4 regions of the Mesorhizobium sp. CNPSo 4670 genome follow, and region 3 is predicted to be linked to each of the others. Evidence: predicted binding sites of a transcription regulator. Region 3 holds the regulator's gene; each other region holds the start of a gene.
The links. Region 3 encodes PhoB, which activates phosphate uptake and scavenging genes when phosphate is short. Its sites were predicted from a motif close to TGTCATNNANCTGTCAT; they were not measured.
Positions count from the first base shown of each region.

Region 1: the regulator PhoB is predicted to act here: its motif matches at 2,114-2,130, upstream of ppk2 (polyphosphate kinase 2).
Region 2: the regulator PhoB is predicted to act here: its motif matches at 2,462-2,478, upstream of phnF (phosphonate metabolism transcriptional regulator PhnF).
Region 4: the regulator PhoB is predicted to act here: its motif matches at 2,017-2,033, upstream of AC0ZT5_RS09760 (esterase-like activity of phytase family protein).

Region 1 is NZ_JBWJFQ010000015.1:82,324-86,534, reverse strand. It holds gene hemB (porphobilinogen synthase) at 1-139, shown strand, start outside; gene AC0ZT5_RS23285 (dihydrofolate reductase family protein) at 344-988, shown strand; gene ppk2 (polyphosphate kinase 2) at 1,087-2,007, opposite strand; gene AC0ZT5_RS23275 (aldo/keto reductase) at 2,277-3,320, shown strand; gene AC0ZT5_RS23270 (hypothetical protein) at 3,655-3,807, shown strand; gene AC0ZT5_RS23265 (DUF982 domain-containing protein) at 3,862-4,122, opposite strand.
Region 2 is NZ_JBWJFQ010000010.1:201,578-205,788, reverse strand. It holds gene AC0ZT5_RS18620 (carbon-phosphorus lyase complex subunit) at 196-1,308, opposite strand; gene phnH (phosphonate C-P lyase system protein PhnH) at 1,310-1,921, opposite strand; gene phnG (phosphonate C-P lyase system protein PhnG) at 1,921-2,382, opposite strand; gene phnF (phosphonate metabolism transcriptional regulator PhnF) at 2,505-3,254, shown strand; gene AC0ZT5_RS18600 (zinc-binding alcohol dehydrogenase family protein) at 3,358-4,211, opposite strand, start outside.
Region 3 is NZ_JBWJFQ010000005.1:97,041-101,251, forward strand. It holds gene AC0ZT5_RS11300 (ROK family protein) at 1-1,174, shown strand, start outside; gene phoB (phosphate regulon transcriptional regulator PhoB) at 1,329-2,018, opposite strand; gene phoU (phosphate signaling complex protein PhoU) at 2,038-2,745, opposite strand; gene pstB (phosphate ABC transporter ATP-binding protein PstB) at 2,771-3,577, opposite strand; gene pstA (phosphate ABC transporter permease PstA) at 3,574-4,211, opposite strand, start outside.
Region 4 is NZ_JBWJFQ010000004.1:233,190-237,400, forward strand. It holds gene AC0ZT5_RS09755 (L,D-transpeptidase) at 1-361, shown strand, start outside; gene AC0ZT5_RS09760 (esterase-like activity of phytase family protein) at 419-1,900, opposite strand; gene AC0ZT5_RS09765 (GcvT family protein) at 2,213-4,211, shown strand, end outside.

The DNA of each region.
Region 1 (4,211 bases), on a different contig from region 3:
GATCAAGGCCGCCGGCGCCAATGGTTGGATCGATGGCGAGAAGGCGATGCTGGAATCCTTGCTCGCGTTCAAGCGTGCCGGGTGCGACGGCATTTTGACCTATTTCGCGCCCGAAGTGGCAACTATGCTGAAGGGATAGTTTTCTCTTCCCACCGATGGCCGGTCGCAGCGGGCAACGCCGGCGACCTCCTCGATATACATGAACAATTTCCGGCTTCCGGACGGGATCCCGAGCGAAGGTCGTTGGACCAATCGCCAGGGGTTTGCTGCATCCATATAAACCGCTTGCATTTCGCAATCAGTTTGCTACTCCTTTGCACGACTGGTTATGGAGGAGGCTTTCATGTCCAAACTTCGCGTCAATGCTTTCACACTGTCGCTCGACGGGTACGGCGCCGGTCCGGATCAGGATCTGCAAAATCCGCTCGGTGTCGGCGGGGAAGCCCTGCACAAATGGGCCTGGAGCACCCGCACCTTCCGCACGATGTTCGGCGAAGAGGGCGGCGCGACCGGCACTGACGAGGACTTTGCCGCGCGCAGCTTCGAGAATGTCGGCGCCTGGATCCTCGGCCGCAATATGTTCGGACCGATCCGGGGCGAATGGCCTGACGATAGCTGGAAGGGCTGGTGGGGTGATAACCCACCCTACCATGTGCCGGTTTTCGTGCTGACCCACCACAAGCGGGCATCCCTGCCCATGGAAGGCGGCACGACATTCCATTTCGTCACAGACGGCATCCATTCGGCGCTTGAACAGGCGAAAGCGGCGGCGGATGGCAAGGACGTGCGGGTTGGCGGTGGCGTCGCCACCATCCGGCAATATCTGCAGGAGAAACTGATCGACGAGATGCATCTGGCGATCTCGCCGCTGCTGCTCGGTTCGGGCGAGAATCTCTTTGCCGGCCTGGACATGCCCAAGCTTGGCTATCAATGCAGCGAGCAGGTGGCGACAGCGCTCGCCACGCATGTGATCGTCAAGCGGGCTTAGGTTTCAGACGCGTAGCCTACGCCGCGATCCTTCGCGTGCCCCTCTGTCCTGCCGGACATCTCCCCCACGAGAGGGGGAGATTTAGCAACCCCAGACAGTCAATACTTCTCAGGCACGTAGAGTTCGCGCGGCAGCGTCTGGCGTTCGTATTCAGGATTGAAGACGCGCTCGGGCAGCGTGATCTCCTCGTGCGGCACCTCCTCATACGGCAGCTGCTTGAGCAGATGGTCGATGCAGTTCAGCCGCGCCCGCTTCTTGTCGTTACCCTCGACGATGAACCATGGCGCCTCGGGAATGTTGGTGCGGGCGAAGGTCTCTTCCTTGGCCTTGGTGTACTGCTCCCAGCGCACGCGCGACTGCAGGTCCATCGGCGACAGTTTCCACTGCTTCATCGGATCGTGGATGCGCATCAGGAAGCGCATCTGCTGCTCCTCGTCGGTGATCGAGAACCAGTATTTGACCACGGTGACGCCCGAGCGGACCAGCATGCGCTCGAACTCCGGCACGTCGCGGAAGAATTCTTCGACCTGATCGGGCTCGGCAAAACCCATCACCCGTTCAACACCGGAGCGGTTGTACCAGGAGCGGTCGAACAGCACGATTTCGCCGCCAGCCGGCAGATGCGGCACATAGCGCTGGAAATACCATTGCGACTTCTCGCGCTCGGTCGGTGCCGGGAGGGCGACGACGCGGCAGATGCGCGGATTGAGCCGCTGCGTGATGCGCTTGATGACGCCACCCTTGCCGGCGGAGTCGCGGCCCTCGAAGATCACCACCAGCTTCTTCTTGTGATAGGCGACCCATGACTGCAGTTTGATCAGCTCGGACTGCAAGGTGATCAGGTCGCGAAAATACTGCATGCGATCAATCGATGGCGGATGCGAGTTCTTGTAGATCTTGGCGATCTCCATCGACAGCGCCGGCTCCGACATTTCGAGCTCATAGTCCTCGTCGAGCGTGTCGGCGAGCTCGGCTTCAAGCCAGTCCCTGGCTGGAGAATTCTGTTTTAGCTCGGTCATATCAGCTGCTCCGCTTGCAAGCCGTGTCAATCCACGTCCGGCGCCCCAACCCCTGGCCTGCGTCCCGGAGTCGCAACACCTGAGCCGACTTCAATATAGGCCGGCAATGACGGTTTTATTGCAGCCTGGAGCGAGACTGCCGCCACCGCAACTTCCGCGAGGCATGATCGATCCATCGTCGTGGCATGGCGACAAGCGGCTCGAATTGTCCTACAAATGTGGCAGGCCGTCCGGGCACTGCCTTTCAACAACAAATCGCGAGGACTTACATGGAATACCGCACCCTCGGCCGTTCCGGCTTGAAAGTTTCGACCTTGACCATGGGCACCATGACCTTCGGCGGTGCCGGCGCATTTTCGGCTGTCGGCAAGACCGACCTCGACGAGGCGCGCCGGATGATCGATCTCTGCATCGATGCCGGCATCAATGTCATCGACACCGCCAATGTCTATTCGAACGGTATCTCCGAAGAGATCATCGGCGAGGCGCTCGGCGGCAAGCGCAAGGGCGACGTGCTGATCGCCTCCAAGGCACGGATGCGGATCGGCAACGGTCCCAACGATGAAGGCCTGTCGCGCTATCATCTGATCCGCGAATGCGAGAAGAGCCTGAAGCGGTTGAAGACCGATGTCATCGACATCTACTTCCTGCACGAATGGGACGGCACGACACCGCTCGAGGAAACCATTGCCGCGCTCGATACGCTGGTTGCCCAGGGCAAGGTCCGCTATGTCGGCTGCTCCAACTATTCCGGTTGGCAGGTGATGAAGGCGCTCGGCATCAGCGACGGCCATCACCAGCCGCGCTTCGTCACCCAGCAGATCCACTACACGCTGGAAGCGCGCGAGGCGGAATATGAATTGCTGCCGATTTCGATCGACCAGGGGCTGGGCGTGCTGGTCTGGAGCCCGCTTGCCGGCGGATTGCTGTCCGGCAAATACCGACGCGACAGCCCGACTGCCCGCCAGCTTGCCGGCTGGTCGGAACCGCCGATCCGCGACGAGGACCGGCTCTGGCGGATCGTCGATGTTCTTGTCGAGATCGGCACGCAGCGCGGCGTGTCGGCGGCGCAGGTGGCGCTGGCCTGGCTGCTCGGCCGGCCGGCGGTCAGTTCGCTGGTGATCGGCGGCAGGACCGTAACGCAGTTTCGGGACAACATCGCGGCGGCAAGCCTGGTGCTGACCGGCGAAGAGCGTGACCGCCTCGACGCGGTCAGCCGGCCACCCGTGCTCTATCCCTACTGGCACCAGCAACTGACGGCAAAGGACCGTTTTGGTCCCGCCGATCTGGTGATTGACCGCAGCGGCGTGTGACCACGGAGATTTCCGGGCAGAGCTCGGCGGACGAAGTCCGCACTTAACCCGTGATATAGCGCCTGCGGCGCGATATCGCGCACGACGTTTCGCGCATAATAAAAAACCCTTTTCGTCGTTCGTTGTATGGTGGCCATGGTTTCACTTGATCAAAACAAACGCGCGGATTGCGACGCGTTGGCGCCCCCGGTCCCCTACACCATTGTGCCGCGCATCTTGCAAGCCCGGACCATCATCGACGCGAACGGCCGGGCACGATCGCTTCAGCTGTTGTATTTGACGGCTAATGCTCCTAGGCAGGGTCAGAGCCGCAAGGCAGTGAAAAGGAGCCGATATGGCGCGACCACCAAACTACGATCAGGAACGCAAGGAACGCGACCGCCAGAAGGCGGCCAAGAAGGCTGAAAAGCTGGCGGCCAAGGTTGCCGCGCGCGAGCGTTCGAAGCCTGAAGACGAGACTGAAACCGAAACCGAAACGGCAAAGTGACGGCAAAAGGCCCGCGCATGCGGGCCGTGCCTCATTCCAGATTGTCGCCTTGGATCAGGCCGGGGCCTTGTCGCTGACAAAGACGTCCACTTCGCGCGCTGCCGCAATGAAGGCGCGCCTGGCGTTCATCGCCGGCTTGTCGCCGGCCAGCGCATCGTGACAGGCCTGCAGGGCCGCGCGATGCTTGGGGCTGCGTTTGCCGGGCCAGCTGTTGAGCAGGTAATCGGAAGCCTCACGAGCCGTACGCAAGAGCTGAGTGCTCCCCGCCGTGACTGACTTGACGGTCACGGGTGTTTCAAATCGGTTGTTTTCCATCGCCGCTCTTACGCCATCGGTGTCCGCGAAGCGAGGCCGAAAGTGCACGGCGCGCCCGGACGTCGCCTTTTGCGCGGCGCGTACCGCAT
Region 2 (4,211 bases), on a different contig from region 3:
CCTGATGACCTCTGCCGGATGGACGCATTTGGGAATTCTGCTGCTGGTATTTGTTGGCGCCGTCTTCTTTTTCCTTCGACGCATGGTTCTGCCCGCACCGAAGGAAGGTGCGACAGGCGAGACCGTTGCCGGTAGCAGTGGCTACGGCGGAGACTATGGTGGCGGCCATTCCCACGATGGCGGGAGCAGCTAAGGTCATTCCGCGGCCTCCCTCTTGTCGTCCGCCTTCACCGGGTTTTCGCGGGCGTCATATTCGGCGCGCATGCGGCGCACGAGGTCGAGTTCGGCCTGGAAGTCGACATAGTGCGGGAGCTTCAGGTGCTCGACGAAGCCGGTCGCCTGGACATTGTCGGAATGCGAGATGACGAACTCCTCGTCCTGCGCGGCGGCGACGACATCTTCGCCGAGTTCCGAAGCGCGCAATGCCCGATCGCAGAGCGCCATCGCCATCGCCTTGCGTTCGCTCTGGCCGAAGACCAGGCCGTAGCCGCGGGTGAATTGCGGCGGCGCCTTGGCCGAGCCCTTGAACTGGTTGACCATCTGGCATTCGGTGACCCGCACCGTGCCGAGCGGCACGGCGAACGGGAGTTCGGGAACATCCAGTTCCAGCTCGACCTCGCCGATGCGGATCTCGCCGACGAAGGGATGGTTACGGGCATAGCCGCGCTGCGTGGAATAGCCGAGCGCCAGCAAGAAGCCCTCATCGCCGCGTGACAGCGCCTGCAGGCGGATATCGCGCGCCATCGGGAATTCCAGCGGCTCGCGGGTGATGTCGCCGGGGACATGGTCCTGCAGCATCTCGCCATCCGGCTCGATCAGGCCCTCGCGAGCAAGGATCGCAGAAACGCGGGGCATGGCTTGCGCTTCGGTCTCGCGCTGCAGCGGCTTGGCGACATCGCCGCCGCCGGCAAGCTCGGGGTCGAGTAGCCGGTGCGTGTAGTCGAAGGTCGGGCCGAGCAACTGGCCGCCGGGCAGGTCCTTGTAGGTCGCCGAAACGCGCCGCTCGACCAGCATGGTGGCGGTGTCGATCGCCTTGGAATAGCCGAAGCGCGGCAACGTGGTGCGGTAGGCGCGCACCAGGAAGATCGCCTCGATCAGGTCGCCGCGCGCCTGGACGATGGCGAGCGCCGCCAGCTCGCGGTCGTAGAGCGAGCCTTCGCTCATCACCCGGTCGACGCCAAGCGCCAACTGTTCGACGATCTGGTCGAGCCGAAGGGCGGGCACCGAACGGTCGCCGCGCCGGCGGTCGGCGAGCAGGCTGTGGGCGTTGGCAATGGCCGCCTCGCCACCTTTTACCGCGACATACATCTCAGGCCCCCATCGTCTTGATGCGCGTTGTGCGCGGCAGACAGGCGACGCCATCCAATGTGGCGAGGATGATGTCGACGCCACGCGGAAAGCGCTTGATATTCTGCTTCCACTGCTCGACGAAATGACGCGGCATCTGCGCCGGCGCGATCGTGGCACTGGTTTCGATGCCGGGGCCTTCGAGCAGCAGCGGGGCGCCGGAAACGAGATCACTGACTTGCAGGATCAGCGTGGTGGAGCGGTCGGGATAATCCTGGGTACCTTGCGAAAAACCGTCGAGCGCCATCATCTCGGCCGGCGTGGCGATCAAAGCGAAATGCGCATCGGCCGGCGTGTTGGCCAAAGGCGCACCGGTGTGGAAACCAAGCCAGGATTTGATCGCGGTAGAGGCCTGCAAAGCCGGGTCGAGCCAGAGCGGGGTGTCGTTGTCGCAAAGCGCCAGGGCTACGGCGCCGGCGGTCGCTGAAAGCGGAACCGGCGGGCGGGCGAAGGCGGGCAGGGGTTGCACGCTGCCCGGCCGCGCCATCGCGTCCATGACGGCGCGAAACACGGTCTGGGCGTTAAAGACCGGATCGGCAAAACCGCCCTCGATCGATTGCGCTGCGATGTCCATCAGTCTTCTCCGCGAACCATGGTGAAGAAATCCACCTTCGTTGCCGCCGTCTCGGCGCGGCGCCGTTCATGCGCGGTGGCCAGAGCCGATCGCAGAGGCGCAATAAGCACGGTCTCGACCTCGGCGCGACGCGCCGGGTCCTGCCACAGCGCGTCGGCGATGGCCGCCAGCCTCGCCTTCTGCTTGTCACGGCCAAGCGCATAGCAATGGCCGACCTGTCCGGTCGGGAGCCTGACTGTGGCGCGGGTAACGGTTGTCTCACCGACATTGAAGGGGGAGCCGCCACCGCCGATGCGGCCGCGCACGGTGACCAGGCCGGTTTCCGGTCCGCGCAGCAGCTCAGCTTCCGAGGGCAGTCCGGACGCGTTCCAGAGCCGGACGACGTCATCGCCGCTGGATTGTGCCAGTGTTGCCATGGCGGCCTTGCGCTCGGCTTGGTTGCGGGCTTCCTGTCCTCGCATGAGCAATAATCCTCTTGTCTAAATTTGTCTACTGATATAGACAATTATACAAATTATACCTATTATCTAGCGCGAGTCCATGACGGGTGGATGACAAGCAATGGGAGGCTGGGACAATTAAAATGGTCGGGCAGCTGGCAGCGGACAGCATTGAGCGGCGGAGTGGTGTCTCGCTGTGGCGGCAGATCGCCGACAAGATCCTGCATGCGATCGCCATCGGCGATTTCGCCGAGAATGCAGCGCTGCCGCCGGAGGTTGCGCTGGCCGAGCGCTATGGCGTCAACCGTCACACGGTGCGCAGTGCCATAGCAGCCCTTGTGCAGGAAGGGGTGCTGCGGGCCGAACAGGGACGCGGCACCTTCGTGCTGTCGCGCAAGCGGCTGTCCTATCCGATCGGCGCGCGAACACGGTTTTCGGCAGGCCTGCAAGGGCAGGCGTCGGAACGGCATATTGTCCTGCTTGCCTCGTCGGTGGAGCCGGCCAGCCGGCGCGTCGCCGAGGGGCTGGGCCTAGCCAGGGGGACAAACGTGATCCGGCTGGAAACACGCGGCGAAGCCGATGGCCGCCCGGTGTCGCGTGCTGCCGGCTGGTTCGAGGCGAGGCGCTTTGCCGGCATTGATGCCGCCATGGCGGAGACCGGCTCGATCACCGCATCGCTGGCGCGTTTCGGCATAGATGATTATCTCAGGCAATCGACCATGCTGTCGGCGCGCCATGCCGATGCCGCCGACCTTGCCGACCTCGACCTGCAGCCCGGCGCAATCGTGCTGGTCACGGTCGCCGTCAACGTCACGCCCGACGGCCAGCCGATCCAGTTTTCCGAGTCTCGGTTCCCGGCCGAGCGGGTCGAACTCAAATTGTCGGCGTTGTGAGCCGACACCGCCGGTTGCCTAGATTGTCGAACGCAGTTCCCTAGGGAAGGCGCTAAGCGCTTTTCCTGGGAAAAACCGCTTCACACTTTTACTGGAATTGCACTCATCGGACTTCTATCACAGCCTTGATCAGACCGGATTTCTCGTGTGCCCAGCGCGCGAGATCATGTGGCGTGCCGGCCAGCGTGGTGCGGTGGGTGACGAGCTTGGCCAATGGCACGGCGCCGTTGCGGATCGAGGCGGCGACGTGGTCGAAGTCGGCGCGCAACGCATTGCGACTGCCGATCAGGGTCATCTCGCGCTTGTGGAATTCCGGATCGGAGAAGGTGATGTCGTCCTTGACGACGCTGACCAGCACCAGCGTTCCGCCATGCGCGACATGGGCGAAGGCCGACTGCACCGACTGGGTGTTTCCGGTGGCGTCGAAGACCACATCGAAGCCTTCGCCAGCGGTCGCTTGCCCGACCAGATCGGACACCGCGCCGCGCGAACCGTCGAGGGTCTGGAAGCCGAGCTCGTTGGCGGCAAAGGCAAGCCTTTCGCTGCTCATGTCGAGCAGCGTCACGTCAAGCCCGGCGATGCCGGCGAAGATGGCCGTGCCGAGCCCGATCGGACCGGCGCCGATGACCAGCGTGCGGGCGCCGGGATCGGCGCTTGCGCGCCGCACAGCATGCGCGCCGATGGCCAGGAACTCGACAGCGGCGGCGTCGGCCAGCGACAGGCCGTTTGCCGGATAGAGATTTCGTGCCGGCACCAGAATCCGTTCGCACATGGCGCCGTCGCGATGGACGCCGAGCACCTCGATCCTGACGCAGCAATTCGGCTTGCCGTGCCGGCAGGCGATGCACTTGCCGCAGGAAAGATAGGGATTGATGACCACCGGCTCGCCAGCGGAAAGTTCAACGCCTTCGCCGGTCTCGACGATCGTTCCCGACACCTCATGGCCCATGATGCGGG
Region 3 (4,211 bases):
CGGACAGCCGTCCCGCACCGAGATCGCCGCGACCACGGGCCTCAGCCATTCGACCATATCGGCGATCTCCTCCGACCTCATCGGCGAAGGCATCCTGACTGAGAGCAAGCCGAGCGAGGCCGGCTCGCTCAAACGCGGCCGGCCGCAGGTCGGCCTCGGCCTCAATCCGGAAGCGGCGGCGGTGATGACCGTGGTGTTGTCGCTGAACTTCCTCTCGGTCGCCGTCATCGACTATGCCGGCCAGGTGATCGCCGAGGAACAGCGCCGGCTGGACACGCTGACCATGTCGCGCGACGCGCTGGTCGGTGAATGCGTTGCCATCGTACGCCGTCGTCTCGAAGACCCCGACCTCGACGTCCGCAGTGTCGCCCGCATCGCGCTGGCGATCCAGGGCATCACCGACACGCGTGCCCGCGCCATGCTGTGGTCACCGATCACGCCGCACACCGATATCGCCTTCGCCGACATACTCGAGGACGAGTTCGGCATCCCCGCCACCATGGAGAACGACTGCAATATGATGGCGATCGCGTTGCGCTGGCGCGACCCTGATCGCTACCGCGACGACTTCATCGCCATCCTGTTGTCGCACGGCATCGGCATGGGCCTGGTGTTGAAGGGCGAGTTGTTCACTGGCACTCATTCCTCAGGCGGCGAGTTCGGCCATATGATCCATCGGCCGCACGGCGCGCTGTGCCGCTGTGGTCGGCGGGGCTGCGTCGAGGCCTATGCCGGCAACTATGCCATCTGGCGGAACGCAAGGCAGATGAGCGAGGACGCGGAACCGGTGGCCGATGTCAGTGACGCCGACATGCGCGCCCTGGCGAGCGCGGCCCGCGAAAGGGATGGACCCGAGCGCGAGGCCTATCGCAAGGCCGGCGAGGCACTCGGCTACGGTCTCGGCAGCCTGTTCGCGCTGATCGATCCGGCGCCCGTCGCCATGGTCGGTGTCAGCGCCGCCGCCTTCGACCTGATCGAGCCGGCATTGCGCGAGGCGATTGCGCAGACCGCCGGCGGCCAGCATTCGCAATCGATTTCCTTCGACACCGAACCGAACGAACTGCCACTGATCCGCGAAGGCTGCGCGACGCGGGCGCTGACCTTCGTAGACCAGGAGATTTTCGCGCCCGGCACGCAGGCGAGATCCGGCCTCGGCGGCAAGAACGTTGCGTGAATAACGCGTCGGGATGTGTTGAGATTCAGGTTAGGCCGAGTCGAGAATGGCGGGTTCCGAGAACCGGAACGGAGCGGACATTTGGATCCGTGAGTACCGGAAGCGCTGGAAACTGCCGTTCGCAGGCAGGCATCACCTGAATATCAGCATATCCCTAATCTTCCCGGATTGCGTAGCCCGCCCCACGAATGGTGCGGATGACATCGGGCATGCGGCCATTGTTGACCGCCTTGCGCAGCCGGCCGACATGCACGTCGACCGTGCGTTCGTCGATGTAGATCGTCTCGCCCCAGACATTGTCGAGCAGCTGGCTGCGCGAGAACACACGGCCGGGATGGCGCATCATGAATTCGAGCAGGCGGAATTCGGTCGGTCCGAGCCGAATCTCGCTCTTCTTGCGATAGACCCTGTGCGATTCACGATCGAGCACGATGTCGCCGACCTTGAGCACGCTGGACAGCACTTCCGGCTTGGCGCGGCGCAGCAGCGCCTTGACCCTGGCCATGAACTCCGGCGTCGAGAACGGCTTGACCAGATAATCGTCGGCGCCGGTCGAGAGGCCGCGCACACGATCGCTTTCCTCGCCACGCGCGGTCAGCATGATGATCGGCAGCCGCTCGGTCTCGGGACGCATCCTTAGCCGGCGGCAGAGTTCGATTCCGGAAACCGCCGGCACCATCCAGTCCAGCACCAGAAGGTCGGGGACGTTCTCCTGCAGCCGGATCTCGGCCTCGTCGCCGCGCGTCACCACCTCGACCTGGTAGCCCTCGGACTCCAGATTGTAGCGGAGCAGCACACCCAGCGGCTCCTCATCCTCCACCACCATGATTCGTGGCGCGATCATCGACTGGTCACCCCTGCCGTCATGCCGCCGGCGCGGACATTGCCGTCTCGTCCTGCTTCGGACGATTGGCGGGCAGCTGCGTACCGGTCAAAACATAATACGCATTTTCCGCGATGTTGGTGACGTGATCGCCGATGCGTTCGAGGTTCTTGGCGCAGAACAACAGATGCGTGCAGGCGGTGATGTTGCGCGGGTCTTCCATCATGTAGGTCAGGAGTTCGCGGAACACGGAGGTGTATTTGACGTCGATGCGCTCGTCGTCGGCGCGCAGCTTCGCCAAAGCCGCCGCGTCGCGCGCCGTATATTCCTCGATGACGCCCTGCACCTGGATCAGCACCAGCTGCGCCATTGCGTCGATGGAGTGCGACAGGTCGCGTGGGGTGACGCTGAGGCCGACGGTGCCGACGCGCTTGGCGATGTTCTTGGCAAGGTCGCCGATACGCTCGAGGTCGCCGGCCATGCGGATCGAACCGACGACATGGCGCAGATCGTCGGCCATCGGCTGACGCTTGGCGATCAGTGTGATGGCGCGGTCGTCGAGTTCACGCTGGCGCGCATCCATGATCGCATCGTCGGAGACGACGCGCTGCGCCAGGGCGTTGTCGGAATTCAACAGCGCCTTGGTGGCGCCGCCGACCATCGAGCCGGCGAGGTCGCCCATGTCGCGGATCAGCCTGCTGATCTGTCCGAGATCCTCGTCGAAAGAAGCCACTGTGTGTTCGCCCATGATCTTAGTCCTCGTATGCCTGAGCTCAGCCGAAGCGGCCGGTGATGTAGTCCTGCGTGCGCTTCTCGCGGGGCGACGTGAAGATCTTCTCGGTGCGGTCGAACTCGACCAGTTCGCCCAGATACATGAAGGCCGTCTGCTTCGACACGCGCGCCGCCTGCTGCATGTTGTGGGTGACGATGACGATCGTGTAGTCGGCTTGCAACTCGTCGATCAGCTCTTCGATCTTGGCGGTCGACAGCGGGTCAAGCGCCGAGGCCGGCTCGTCGAGCAGGATGACTTCCGGCTTCACCGCCACGGTGCGGGCGATGCAGAGTCGCTGCTGCTGGCCGCCTGAGAGGCTGAGGCCGCTGGCGTTGAGCTTGTCCTTGACTTCGGTCCACAGTGCGGCGCGCTTCAGCGCCTGCTCGACACGGCCGTCCATCTCGGACTTGCTGATCTTCTCGTAGAGCCTGACGCCGAAGGCGATGTTTTCATAGATCGACATCGGGAACGGCGTCGGTTTCTGGAACACCATGCCGATCTTGGTCCGCAGCAGGTTGAGGTCCTGCGAGCGGTCGAGAACGTTCTGCCCGTCGAGCAGCACCTGGCCCTCGGCCGTCTGCTTGGGATAGAGCTCGTAGATGCGATTGAAGACGCGCAGCAGCGTCGACTTCCCGCAGCCCGAAGGTCCGATGAAGGCGGTGACGCTGCGCTCGGGCAGCGACAGCGTGATGTCCTTCAGCGCCTTGCTCTGGCCGTAGTAGAAGTTGAGGTTCTTGACCTCGATCTTGGCCTTGCCGGCAATTGCCTCGGCGGCGATCGTCATGTCTGGAGACAACATCTGGCTCATTTGTCCTCTCTGCGTCCGGTCAGGCTGCGAGCAAAGATGCTGAGCGCGAGAACCGTCAATGTGATGATGAGTGCACCGGTCCAGGCCAGTTGCTGCCATTCCTCGTAAGGGCTGAGAGCGAACTGGAAGATGGTCACTGGCAGGCTGGCCATCGGCGCGTTGAGATTGCTCGACCAGAACTGGTTGTTGAGCGCTGTAAAGAGCAGCGGCGCCGTCTCGCCGGAGATACGGGCGATCGACAGCAATATGCCGGTGACGATGCCTGAAAGGGCGGCGCGGTAAGCGACCGACTTGATGACCACCCAGCGCGGCGCGCCGATCGCGGTGCCGGCCTCGCGCAACGCGTTCGGCACCAGGTTGAGCATGTCCTCGGTGGTGCGAACGACGACCGGGATGACCAGGATGGCAAGCGCGACAGCGCCGGCGATCGCCGAGAAATGCCCCATCGGCCGGACCATCAGTTCGTAGACGAAAAGGCCGATGATGATCGACGGCGCCGACAAAAGGATGTCATTGATGAAGCGCACCACGGTGGTGAGCTTCGAAAAGCGTCCGTATTCGGCCATGTAGGTGCCGGCCAGCACGCCGATCGGTGTACCGACGACGACGCCGATAATGGTCATCACGATGCTGC
Region 4 (4,211 bases), on a different contig from region 3:
GACGCCGCCGCCGGAAATGATCCAGCGCCGGCCGGAACTGGCGAAATACAAGGACGGCATGCCGCCCGGCCCGCAGAGCCCGCTTGGCGCCCGCGCGCTGTATCTCTTCCGCGACGGCAAGGACACGATGTACCGGCTGCACGGAACGCCGGAGTGGGACTCGATCGGGAAGAACGCTTCGTCCGGCTGTGTGCGCTTCATGAACCAGGACATCATCGACCTCTACGGCCGCGTCAACGGCGTCGCGCCGGTCTTCGTGCGCGCGAACCTGTCGGCCGCCGCGAAGATCACCGCCGTGTCGAACAGGACGGCCGAGCCGATCGACGCGGGCGTGCCAAAGGACGCGGAGATGTTGCAGTAAGTGTGCCTTCACGATCTGTAGGCGGACGCGCTCGGCGCGTCCGCCTGGGTGGTGTCGTTACTTCTTGGCGAGGCCGGGAAGCGTGACCTGATAGACCGTGAACATGGTGTCGACATCGGCGCCGTCTTCCGCCTTGTAGGGTGCGCCGACCTGGAAGCCGTCCTGGGTGAGGAAGTCGTTGTCGTTGGCCACGAACAGGAAATAGTCGTCAGGCAGCTTCGGATCGAGCACGCTGACCACCGACATCGCCTCCCACTTTTCCGAGAGGTTGTTCTTGTCGTTCGGCGCGCCATTGTGCAGGCCGAAGCGACCGAGTTCGCCCTTGTCGTTGAGGTCGATGAAGGGCGTCAGCTTGGCCGGCGTCACGGATGGGTCGAGCACGCCCTTGGGCGCCACCGGCTTGTCGGCGGCGTCGAAGGCGCCACCGGCGATGTCGGTCGCGGCGGAGAGGTCAACGATGTTGATCTGGCGGAGCAGCGAGGTGTCGCCCTTCAACCCCTGGCCGTTGCCGCTGTCGCGGGTCAGCATCAGGAAGGTCTGGTCGGACAGGGCCACGATCTCGCTCTGCGCCGCCACCTTGGTTTTGCCCTTGGCATCCTTGAACACCAGCAGCGGCACGACATATTCGTGCGCCAGCTTGAGATGGGCGAGGTCGGAAGCGTCATAGACCAGCGCGCGCGTGTTCTGGCGCGTCGCGCCGGAATCGCCGCCATCCTGCCGGGGCGCCGACTGCAGCACGGCGATCAGGAACTTGCCGTCCGGCGTCATCGCCATGCCTTCGAGGCCCTGGTTGTTCTGGCGGCCGGTATCTGGATCCTTCGGATCGGGCTCGGCAGCACTCGGACCAGGATTGTCCGAGGCGAAGTTCGGCGCGCCATGGCGCATCGGCACGAGGGCCGCCGGCGGCTGGGTCGCCGACAGCAGATGGCCTTCGGCGGAAAACCGATAGATGTTCGGGCCGTATTCGTCGGAGATGAACATCGAGCCGTCGGGTAGCCGCACGATCCCCTCGTTGTCGAGCGCCAGCTTGCCGTTGGCCTCGGGCAGGATCGGCATGTCGCCGCTTGCTGCGCGCACGCCGTTCAGCGGGTCGAGGCCGGTAGCATCGGCGCCCTTGTCGTCGGTCAAGAGCATGGTGTCGGCGAGCGTCGCCTTGACGCCGGACTGCTCCTGGCCGGCAGCGGGCGCCGCACCAGGCGCGGTCGGCGCGAACTCGATGCCGATCGTGTTGAGGCGCGGCCGGTAGTCGGTGGTGCCGACGACATTGTAGCCGCGGTCCGGCAGCAGCCAGAGCGAACCCTTGTAGCCGTCGGCGCCGTGCGTCCAGCCGGCGGTGTCGATCGCCATGCCGGAACCCGAGCCGAACGTCTCGCCGAACTTGTCCTTCTGGCTGGCCGGGATGCGGCCGACGCCGACCAGTCCCTTGTTGACGAAGCTGGTGCCGCCGACGGTCGCGGTGCTGTCGGCCAGCGCCGGCGTCAAGGCGCTGAACATTGCCAGCGCGACGCCGAGCGACACGGTTCGGTGCAGGTGTTTCATGGATGATCCTCTTTGTAACAAAGCGTGCCGGAGCGGCCGATGGCGTAAAAGCTGAAAGAGGTGCGGCATCGATGATGCCGCGTGCGCCTCCCCGAAAAGCGGTCTACGGCGCGAACATGATGCTTGCGTGACAGCGCGCAATGCCCGCCCGTCGGCATCTTTGCAAGCCGACAAAAACGTGTGGCCGCACGAAAGAATTGATCACCCCCTCAGGCTCCGGTCGACAAAGCGAGGTGTGCCCCGCATCGCACTAGACACTTATGTCCAGTGCGTATATGGTGCAGCCTTCGGACGAACCGGGGAGGGAAGCCCTTGAAGTCGCACTACCGCGCAGTCGTTATCGGGGGTGGCGTGGTCGGAGCCTCGGTGCTCTATCATCTGACGCGTTTCGGCTGGAGCGATGTGGCGCTGATCGAGCGGGCCGAACTGACGGCCGGTTCGACCTGGCACGCGGCGGCCGGGTTCCACGCGCTCAATGCCGATCCCAACGTCGCGGCGCTGCAGGACTACACCATCAAGCTCTATCGCGAGATCGAGGCCGAATCCGGCCAGAACGCGGGCCTGCACAAGACGGGCGGCGTCAACATGGCCAGCGATCCCCAGCGCTGGGAATGGCTGAAATCGGCCTGGGCCGTGTTCCAGTCGGTCGGCATCGAAACGGCTCGCCTGGTGACACCGGAAGAGATCAAGGAGATCTGCCCGATCGTCGATGTCAGCGACGTACTCGGCGGCCTCTACGATTCCAACGAAGGCCATCTCGACCCTTATGGAGCGACGCATGCCTATGCCGGCGCCGCGAAGAAGCGTGGGGCCGACGTGATCCTGCGCAACCGCGTGGTCGCGTTGAAGGCGCGTGCCGACGGGCACTGGGATGTCGTCACCGAGCAAGGCACGATCGTGGCCGAGCATGTCGTAAACGCCGGCGGGCTGTGGGCAAAGCAGCTCGGCCGCATGGCTGGCGTCGACTTGCCGGTGACGCCGATGGAGCATCACTATTTCATCACCGAGGACATTCCGGAGGTTGCCGCCCTCGACAAGGAACTCGGGCTTGCGGTCGATCTCGACGGCTTTTCCTACCTCAGGCAAGAGCGCAACGGCGTGCTGCTCGGCGTCTACGAGCAGAACCCGAAGCACTGGAACATGGATGGCGCGCCATGGGATTACGGCATCGAACTGATCCCGGAAGACATCGACCGCATCAGCCCGGAACTGTCCAAGGCCTATGAGCGCTTTCCGTGCCTGAGGACGGCCGGCATCCGCAAGTGGGTCAACGGCGCCTTCACTTTCACCCCCGACGGCAATCCGATCGTCGGGCCGGTGCGCGGGCGGAAGAATTACTGGCTTGCCTGTGGCGTCATGGCCGGCTTCAGCCAGGGCGGCGGCGTCGGCAAGTCGTTGGCCGAGTGGATGATTTATGGTGAGCCGCAGGCCGACATCTTCGGCATGGATATTGCTCGCTACGGCGCCTTCGCCGCCAACCGCGAATATCTCAGGCAGACGACGCGCCAGTTCTATTCGCACCGCTTCGTCATGACCTTTCCCAATGAGCGGCTACCCGCCGGCCGGCCACTGAAACGCCCCGGCGCCTATGACGGTATGACGGCGGCGGGATGCGAATGGACGGCGTCCTGGGGGCTGGAAATCCCGGCCTATTTCGCGCCGATGGGGTTTCGCGAGAACACGACGCTGCGGCGTTCGAACGCCTTCGACATCGTCGGCGACGAGGCGCTGCAGGTTCGGCGTGCCGCCGGTCTCGTCGATATCTCGGCCTACGCGCGCTATGCGGTTTCCGGGCCCGGCGCGGAAGCATGGCTTGACCGGCTGCTGGCCTGCAGGCTGCCGAAACCAGGACAGGCGCGGCTGGCGCCGATGCTTGGCCATGACGGACGACTGAAGGGCGACCTCACGGTCATCAACTGGGGTGGGGGCGACTATTGGCTGATGGGCTCCTACTATCTCAGGGAATTCCACATGCGCTGGTTCGAGAGCCATGCGGCGGAAGGGATTACTGTCACAGACCTTTCCGACACGGTGAGCGGCTTCCTGCTGACCGGGCCGAATGCACGCAAGATCCTGGCGCGCACGACGCATCAGGACGTGTCGGGCGCGGCACTGCCGTTCATGGCCTGCGGCGCATTCGACATCGGCATGGTGCCCGCGCGGGTTGCCCGCCTTTCGATCGCCGGCGAGCTCGGCTTCGAGATCAGTTGTCCGGTCACCATGCATGCCGGCTTGCGCGAGACGCTGCTTGCCGCCGGCGAGGATCTCGGCCTGGCCGAGATCGGCTACTACGCGCTCAATGCCCTGCGGC